DNA from 2 places in the Alteromonas sp. 009811495 genome. Region 2 is predicted to be linked to the other one. Evidence: predicted binding sites of a transcription regulator. Region 2 holds the regulator's gene; the other holds the start of a gene.

Region 1 (4,219 bases), 810 kb from region 2:
TTTACTAACAGGTTTGGCACCTTAGTAGGCAATACTTCTGGGATATGTTCTGTGCCGTCATAGTTTGGCACAAAATCAACAGTTTCTTTGTCGAGATCGGCTAGCAGTTCATGAGCGATTTTTGCCATGCGTACTTCGGTGTAACGCATTGCAGCTGCCGAGTCACCATCAACTGAACCAAAGTTACCCTGTCCGTCTACAAGCATGTAACGCAGTGAGAAAGGCTGCGCCATACGAACAATAGTGTCGTATACAGCAGAATCACCATGAGGGTGGTATTTACCGATAACATCACCTACCACACGGGCAGATTTTTTATACGGCTTGTTAAAGTCGTTTTTCAGTTCGTTCATAGCGAACAGCACACGACGGTGCACTGGCTTCAAGCCATCTCTTACATCAGGCAATGCTCGCCCGACAATAACGCTCATCGCGTAATCGAGGTACGAGTTTTTTAACTCTTCCTCAATATTAACGGGGAGGATTTCTTTAGCGTTATCAGACATAAACTGCTTAATCCCTTTATCTTAGTTTGTTCTGCGTTATCCATTGCAGCCACTTTACAGCAATTGTGAAAGCGGCTCTTGGGCGCGCATGGTTATTATTATGTGGGTCATAATGTTGCTTCGAGTGTACCACTTGATGACAGAATTATGTAGCGCTTAATTACGCTTATTAATCAACAAAAAGGCAAGCGATTATTTTTCGTTCAGACAGATACAGAAAAAGCAGTTTTATAACTAAAAACAGTAAAACACGCCGCCAAATTGCGATATGTTAATAAGAGAGAAGTTAAGGATTGTTTTACCTATGACAAACGTCGACCAACAAGAAATTAATAAATTTTCTGAGCTCGCCTCACGCTGGTGGGATCCCGAAGGCGAATTTAAACCGCTTCATTTAATTAACCCGCTTCGACTTGATTTCATCAATCAGCACAGTGAGGGTTTGTTTGGTAAACAGGTTATCGATATTGGATGTGGTGGCGGTATCCTTGCCGAATCAATGGCTAAAGCGGGTGCTACCGTAACAGGTCTTGATATGGCTGAGGCGTCATTAGAAGTCGCTAAACTTCATGGTTTAGAATCGGGAATAAAAGTAGCTTACGTTTGTTCAACCGCTGAACAGTTCGCGCAAGATAATGCTGGTAAATTTGATGTTGTCACTTGTATGGAAATGCTAGAACACGTACCCGACCCCGCTTCAGTTGTTATGGCATGCGCAAAGTTAGTTAAGCCAGGTGGCCATGTGTTCTTTTCTACACTCAATAGAAACCTGAAGTCTTATTTAATGGGCATCCTTGGTGCAGAATATATTCTTAAACTCGTCCCTAAAGGCACCCACGAACACAGCAAATTTATTAAACCATCAGAGCTTATGGCGATGACAGATCAGGCAGGTCTTTTGCCTCGCGATATGACAGGGCTTCATATGGATCCGATCTCTCAAGGTTTTTATCTTTCTGCCAACAATGTAGACGTAAACTACTTACTGTATACCGTTGCACAAGATTAGACGTATCCAAGGGTACAGATAATAGTAGATGCACATTGTTGTGCACCTACTATATACAGTGTATTCAAAATAAATTAACACAACATATTGGGTCATGGTGATATTTTAAACACCATATATCGTGTTTTTATAAAAACGAGTTTCTAAGAATAAATTAATTTTTTTCGAAATCAGTTTAGCAAAAACGCTTGCAATCCCGATATTTTACGCTTGTAGAACGCTAAAAAGTTAGTTGTTACTAACGTAAATTTCATGCCAGTTTGAGTGCTTGAAATACCACCAGATATTGGGTTGCAATCGAGGCAAAACCTCACTATCTTGTGTTTAATTCAGCACGTGATCCCAAGATCAATTAACGGAATCAAAACAGATCGCGCAGAGATGCGCCATTCGACTCCGCTGAAATAAACAAGCAATACAAGAAATATATAAGCAGTCTCTACTTCATATCTTTATTCGGTATTAGTCTAGGCCGCTTTTGTGTGTGCTTTTGTTAGATCTGTAAAAACCAGACCAACAGCATGCGCATTAAAAAATTAATTATAAATGATAATGGGCAGCATAGCCCACGCATCAAGCGCTAACAGACATACGGCCAGTAACATGAACAACAACTTATTTGTCACCAAACGAAATGGTGAAAAAGAGTCCATCGACTTAGAGAAAATCCACAAAGTCGTCACATGGGCGGCAAAAGGACTAAATAATGTTTCTGTTTCACAAGTTGAAATAAAAGCACAAATTCAGTTCTTTGACGGTATCAACACCAGTGAAATCCACGAAACGCTAATTAAGTCTGCCGCAGATCTTATCTCTACTGATGCGCCTGATTACCAATATTTAGCGGCTCGCCTAGCGATTTTCCATCTACGTAAAAAAGCTTATGGACAGTTCGAGCCACCAGCGCTTTTCGATCATGTTGCCAAAATGGTTGATGCCGGCAAATACGACAAACACTTGTTAGAAGATTACACTGCTGAAGAGTTTGCTGAGATGGATACGTATATCGATCATTGGCGTGATATGAACTTCAGCTATGCAGCCGTAAAACAGCTGGAAGGTAAATACCTTGTTCAAAACCGCGTTACTGGCGAGATCTATGAGAGTGCTCAGTTCCTGTACATTCTTGTAGCGGCATGTTTGTTTGCAAATTATGATAAAAACGTACGTATGGACTACATTCGCCGTTTTTACGATGCCGCATCAACATTCAAATTGTCACTACCAACGCCTATTATGGCGGGTGTTCGTACCCCTACTCGTCAGTTCAGCTCATGCGTATTGATTGAGACAGGTGACAGCCTTGACTCAATTAATGCAACAGCAAGTGCTATTGTTAAATACGTGAGCCAGCGCGCAGGTATCGGTGTTAACGCAGGTCGCATTCGTGCGCTAGGTAGCCCTATCCGTGGTGGTGAAGCCTTCCATACTGGCTGTATTCCTTTTTATAAGTACTTCCAAACAGCGGTTAAAAGCTGCTCTCAAGGCGGTGTTCGTGGTGGCGCTGCTACCTTGTTCTACCCTATTTGGCATATGGAAGTTGAATCACTATTGGTACTTAAGAACAACCGCGGTGTTGAAGAAAACCGTGTGCGTCACCTAGATTATGGTGTTCAGTTCAACAAACTCATGTATCAGCGCATGATGAAAGACGGCTACATTTCATTGTTTAGCCCATCAGACGTACCAGGCCTGTACGATGCGTTCTTCGCTGACCAAGACAAGTTCGAAGAGCTTTACGTTAAATACGAAAACGACGACAGCATTCGTAAAAAGCAAATTAAAGCAATGGAACTGTTTAGCTTGTTCATGCAAGAGCGTGCTAGCACAGGTCGCATTTATCTTCAAAACGTTGACCACTGTAATACACACAGCCCGTTCAACCCAGAAGTTGCCCCTGTTCGTCAAAGTAACCTTTGTCTTGAAATTGCACTACCTACTAAACCGCTTCAGCATGTTAACGATGAAAACGGTGAAATTGCACTGTGTACGCTATCAGCATTTAACTTAGGTGCTATCGAATCGTTAGACGAATTCGAAGAACTAGCAGACCTGGCGGTACGTGCACTTGATAACTTATTAGATTACCAAGACTATCCTGTTCCAGCGGCTTACAATGCAACAATGGGTAGACGTACATTAGGCGTAGGTGTAATTAACTTCGCGTACTACCTAGCTAAAAACGGTGTTAAATACTCTGATCACAGTGCTAATGGTCTGGTTCACCGCACGTTTGAAGCAATGCAGTATTACCTACTCAAAGCATCAAACAATCTTGCGAAAGAAAAAGGTGCGTGTCCTAAGTTTAATGAAACAACGTACTCGCAAGGCATTATGCCAATCGACAGCTACAAGAAAGACCTTGATAGCGTGTGTAATGAGCCACTTCATTACGATTGGGACGCGCTTCGTGAAGACGTTAAGACACATGGCTTACGTAACTCTACGTTGTCTGCGCTTATGCCGTCTGAAACATCGTCTCAAATTTCTAATGCAACAAACGGTATTGAGCCACCACGTGGTTTCATCAGCATTAAGTCAAGTAAAGACGGTGTACTTAAGCAAGTTGTACCTGAGTACGAAACGCTTAAGGATCAGTACGAACTGCTTTGGGACATTCCATCGAACGATGGTTACCTACAGCTTGTAGGTATTATGCAGAAGTTTATCGACCAAACTATCTCTGCTAATACAAACTACGACC
Region 2 (4,219 bases):
TGGTTTTGGTTACGCAAATGATAAAGGAGTGTGGCTACCTATCCCTCAAACAGGGTCAGTCCGCATTGGTGATGACAGCCAAATTGGTGCAAGTAGCAGTATTGATAGAGGTGCTATGGAAGACACAATTCTTGGCACCAACGTCATAATCGATAACCAAGTCCAGATTGGTCACAATTGCATAATAGGGGATCACTCTTGCATATGCGGTGCTACTGGAATTGCAGGTAGTTGCCATATCGGTAAACACGTCATCATTGGCGGTGGTGTAGGTATTAATGGACACATTAGTATTTGTGACAACGTACAGGTCACTGGCTATACCATGATTGTTCAAGATATCACTGAGCCGGGCGTTTATTCTTCAGGACAACCTGCGCAAACTAATCGTGAATGGCGAAAAAATACAGTTCGCCTGCAGAAAATTGGAAGCCTTTTTGACCGCGTTAAAATGCTCGAAAAACAGCGCTAATTAATTATCGGCGTAGGTATATCGTTAAACCTACGCCATTTGTATTAATTTCGTAATAAAGCGGTATACACGGGGCTGAAAATGACTAGAATATGGCCTCAAATTGAGCTATCGGCGCAGATACTAACCTGCATAGGCTATTGGCAATACCGCAGTCACTTATGCAGATTGGTATTATTTTACGCCACATTAAAACCGCAGTTAAGGAGCCCCCATGTTTTCTCGCGAAATGAACATAGCTGACTTTGACCCAGAATTAGCCGATGCAATGGCAAAAGAGGTTGAGCGTCAAGAACATCATATTGAGCTAATTGCCTCTGAAAACTACTGTAGCCCACGCGTGATGGAAGCGCAGGGTTCACAACTTACTAATAAGTATGCAGAAGGTTACCCGGGCAAGCGCTACTACGGTGGTTGTGAGCACGTTGACGTTGTTGAGCAGTTAGCCATCGATCGTGCGAAAGAACTTTTCGGTGCGGAATACGCAAATGTTCAGCCACACGCAGGTTCTCAAGCTAACTCTGCCGTATTTATGGCATTGCTAGATGCTGGCGATACTGTATTAGGTATGAGCTTATCTGAAGGTGGCCACCTTACTCACGGCTCTCACGTAAACTTCTCTGGTAAAACCTACAATGCGGTTCAGTACGGTCTAAACAAAGAAACGGGTGAAATTGATTACGCTCAAGTAGAAGCGCTTGCGAAAGAGCACAAACCGAAAATGATTATTGGTGGTTTCTCTGCGTATTCTGGCGTTGTAGATTGGGCTAAGTTCCGTGAGATTGCTGACAGCGTTGGCGCGTTCCTATTAGTTGACATGGCCCACGTTGCTGGACTAGTTGCAGCTGGTGTTTACCCTAACCCGCTTCCTCACGCGCATGTAGTGACAACGACGACCCATAAAACCCTTGCAGGTCCTCGCAGTGGCTTGATCCTTTCTGCTTGTGGTGATGAGACTATCTACAAAAAGCTAAATAGCTCGGTATTTCCAGGCAACCAAGGCGGACCACTTTGCCACGTTATTGCGGCTAAAGCGGTGGCGTTCAAAGAAGCACTTCAGCCAGAGTTCAAAGCGTATCAGCAGCAGGTTGTTGCAAATGCGAAAGCCATGGTTGCAGTAATGATTGAGCGTGGTTACAAGATTGTTTCTGGTGGTACTGACAACCATTTGTTCCTTCTTGACCTCATTGACAAAGACATTACAGGTAAAGATGCTGATGCAGCATTAGGTGCAGCAAACATCACGGTTAATAAAAACTCGGTACCAAATGATCCGCGTTCACCGTTTGTAACCAGTGGTCTGCGTATCGGTAGTCCAGCAATTACTCGTCGTGGCTTTAAAGAAGAAGAAGCGAAGCAAGTTGCAAGCTGGATCTGTGACATTCTTGACAACATGGGCGATGAGTCTGTTATCAAGCGTGTGCAAGACGAAGTTGTAGCGCTTTGCGCGCAATTCCCTGTTTATAAGTAAATAGGTTTGTCTTTTATTGCGTACTTTGGTAGTAATGCAGAGATAACTCTGATGAGAACCTAAGTACGCAATTGTTAAGGATATTTTATGTTTTGCCCTTTCTGCTCCGCGCAAGAAACCAAAGTGATTGATTCTCGCCTTGTAGCGGAAGGGCATCAAGTGCGCAGACGTCGCGAATGCATCGTTTGCCATGAACGCTTTACCACATTTGAAAGCGCAGAATTGGTTATGCCTCGCGTAATCAAGCGCGATGGCTCTAGAGAGCCGTTTAACGAAGATAAATTGCGTGCTGGGCTACAACGTGCGCTAGAAAAACGTCCCGTCAGTACCGAAAAAGTAGAGCAATGTATTTTATCGCTTAAGTCTGAGCTTCGCGCTACAGGTGAGCGAGAAGTAGAAAGTGAGCTGCTGGGTAACTTAATAATGAAAGCACTTAAAGAGCTAGATAAAGTTGCTTATGTACGCTTTGCATCGGTCTACCGCTCCTTCGAAGATATTAGAGAGTTTGGAGAAGAAATAGCACGATTGGGCGACTGAGGCGAAACCCGCTTATCACAGGATAAATTGTGGACCACGCTATTATAAATAGAGACTATCATTGGATGGCAAAAGCTATCCAACTTGCCAAAAAAGGCCTTTACACCACGTCACCTAACCCTCGCGTTGGTTGTGTTATTGTCGATGAAAGTAATCAATTGATTGGCGAAGGCTTCCATATTCAAGCCGGTACTCCTCATGCGGAAGTTCACGCTTTAAGAGAAGCCGCGCTTTCAAGAAAACAGGGCGCGAAAGGGGCTACTGCTTATGTCACGTTAGAGCCTTGCAGCCATTTTGGCAGAACACCGCCTTGTGCCGAAGCGCTAGTGAGAGCGCAGGTTGCACGCGTTGTAATAGCGATGACTGACCCCAATCCTAATGTAAGTGGAAACGGTATTCGCATTCTACAAGATGCAGGTATTGAAGTGGTTAGCGATGTAATGGCTGCTGAAGCTGCAGCGCTGAACCCTGGCTTTATCAAACGCATGTTGACGGGTGTGCCCTTTGTTCGTGTAAAACTTGGCATTAGCTTGGATGGTAAAATAGCGCTGGGCAATGGCGTTAGCCAATGGATCACAGGGGCTGAGGCTAGACGCGATGTGCAACATTATCGCGCAAAAAGCTGCGCAGTACTGACAGGCTCTGGTACCGTCAAAGCCGACGATCCAAGTCTACTGGTAAGAGTAAATGAAGCGGGCTTTACAGATTACCCTCTGGAGAAAGTGAGGCAACCGACCAGAGTAGTCGTGGATAGCAAGAACGCGCTAGGTCAAGACTACCAGCTGATGAAAGATGGTCACACCACACTTATTGCTACCACGCAGGCCCAGCCAGATACCGCCAGTGAACACTTTATTTGCGTAGATGAGCAAGAGGGAAAAGTTGATCTTAGTGCGCTTTTGCAAGCGCTTGGTGACAAGCAATACAATGAAGTATGGGTTGAAGCCGGGCCCGGACTTGCTGGAGCATTACTTAGTGAAGGCTTAGTTGATGAACTTATTTGTTATCAAGCGCCTAAATTATTAGGCGATAAAGGCATCAGTATGGTGAATTTGCCCGATTTTACATCGCTTGATCAATCTATTTCACTGACGCTCATTGAAAATCGGCAGGTGGGGAACGATATTAAGCTTATCTTCCGTTCAGATGTTAGCAACACAACACGCTAACTTCGCTTAAGAGGAAATCTATGTTTACCGGAATTATTCAGGCGCTAGGCACTATCCAGAAGTTGGATAACCGCGGAAATGACATTCGCCTTACTGTATCGTCACCTACCTTAGACATGTCTGATGTGGCGCTTGGAGACAGCATTGCCACTAACGGTGTGTGTCTAACTGTTACAGATATGGGCAAAGACTTCTACTGTGCAGACGTTTCAGCAGAAACCATCAAATTGACGGGGTTTGCGCATTATTCAGCGGGTTCTACTGTTAATTTGGAAAAGGCAATGCGTCCAACAGACAGGTTTGGTGGACATATTGTTTCTGGTCACGTCGATGGCGTTGGTACAGTAACTCAAATCATTAAACACGCCGACTACATAGAATTTTGGGTGAAAGCACCCGAAGATCTTGCCAAGTATATTGCGCACAAGGGCAGTATAACCGTTGATGGGATTAGCCTTACGGTTAATGAAGTTAATGGCGCTGAATTTATGTTGTGGATCATTCCACATACATTAAAAGAAACGATTATGGGCACGTACAAAGTCGGTACAGCAGTTAACCTTGAAGTAG

The links. The regulator NrdR, encoded in region 2, represses ribonucleotide reductase genes. The targets are predictions, from matches to a motif close to AAACACNANATNTNGTGTTT.
Region 1: a site for NrdR is predicted at 1,822-1,841, ahead of nrdA (class 1a ribonucleoside-diphosphate reductase subunit alpha). Genes of this name have one in related genera too.

What each region holds. Positions count from the first base shown of each region.
Region 1 covers NZ_CP113972.1:2,056,242-2,060,460, reverse strand. The annotation lists gene gyrA (DNA topoisomerase (ATP-hydrolyzing) subunit A) at 1-506, opposite strand, end outside; gene ubiG (bifunctional 2-polyprenyl-6-hydroxyphenol methylase/3-demethylubiquinol 3-O-methyltransferase UbiG) at 811-1,515, shown strand; gene nrdA (class 1a ribonucleoside-diphosphate reductase subunit alpha) at 2,119-4,219, shown strand, end outside.
Region 2 covers NZ_CP113972.1:2,868,175-2,872,393, reverse strand. The annotation lists gene lpxD (UDP-3-O-(3-hydroxymyristoyl)glucosamine N-acyltransferase) at 1-472, shown strand, start outside; gene glyA (serine hydroxymethyltransferase) at 687-1,943, shown strand; gene nrdR (transcriptional regulator NrdR) at 2,031-2,480, shown strand; gene ribD (bifunctional diaminohydroxyphosphoribosylaminopyrimidine deaminase/5-amino-6-(5-phosphoribosylamino)uracil reductase RibD) at 2,546-3,649, shown strand; gene OZ660_RS13100 (riboflavin synthase) at 3,670-4,219, shown strand, end outside.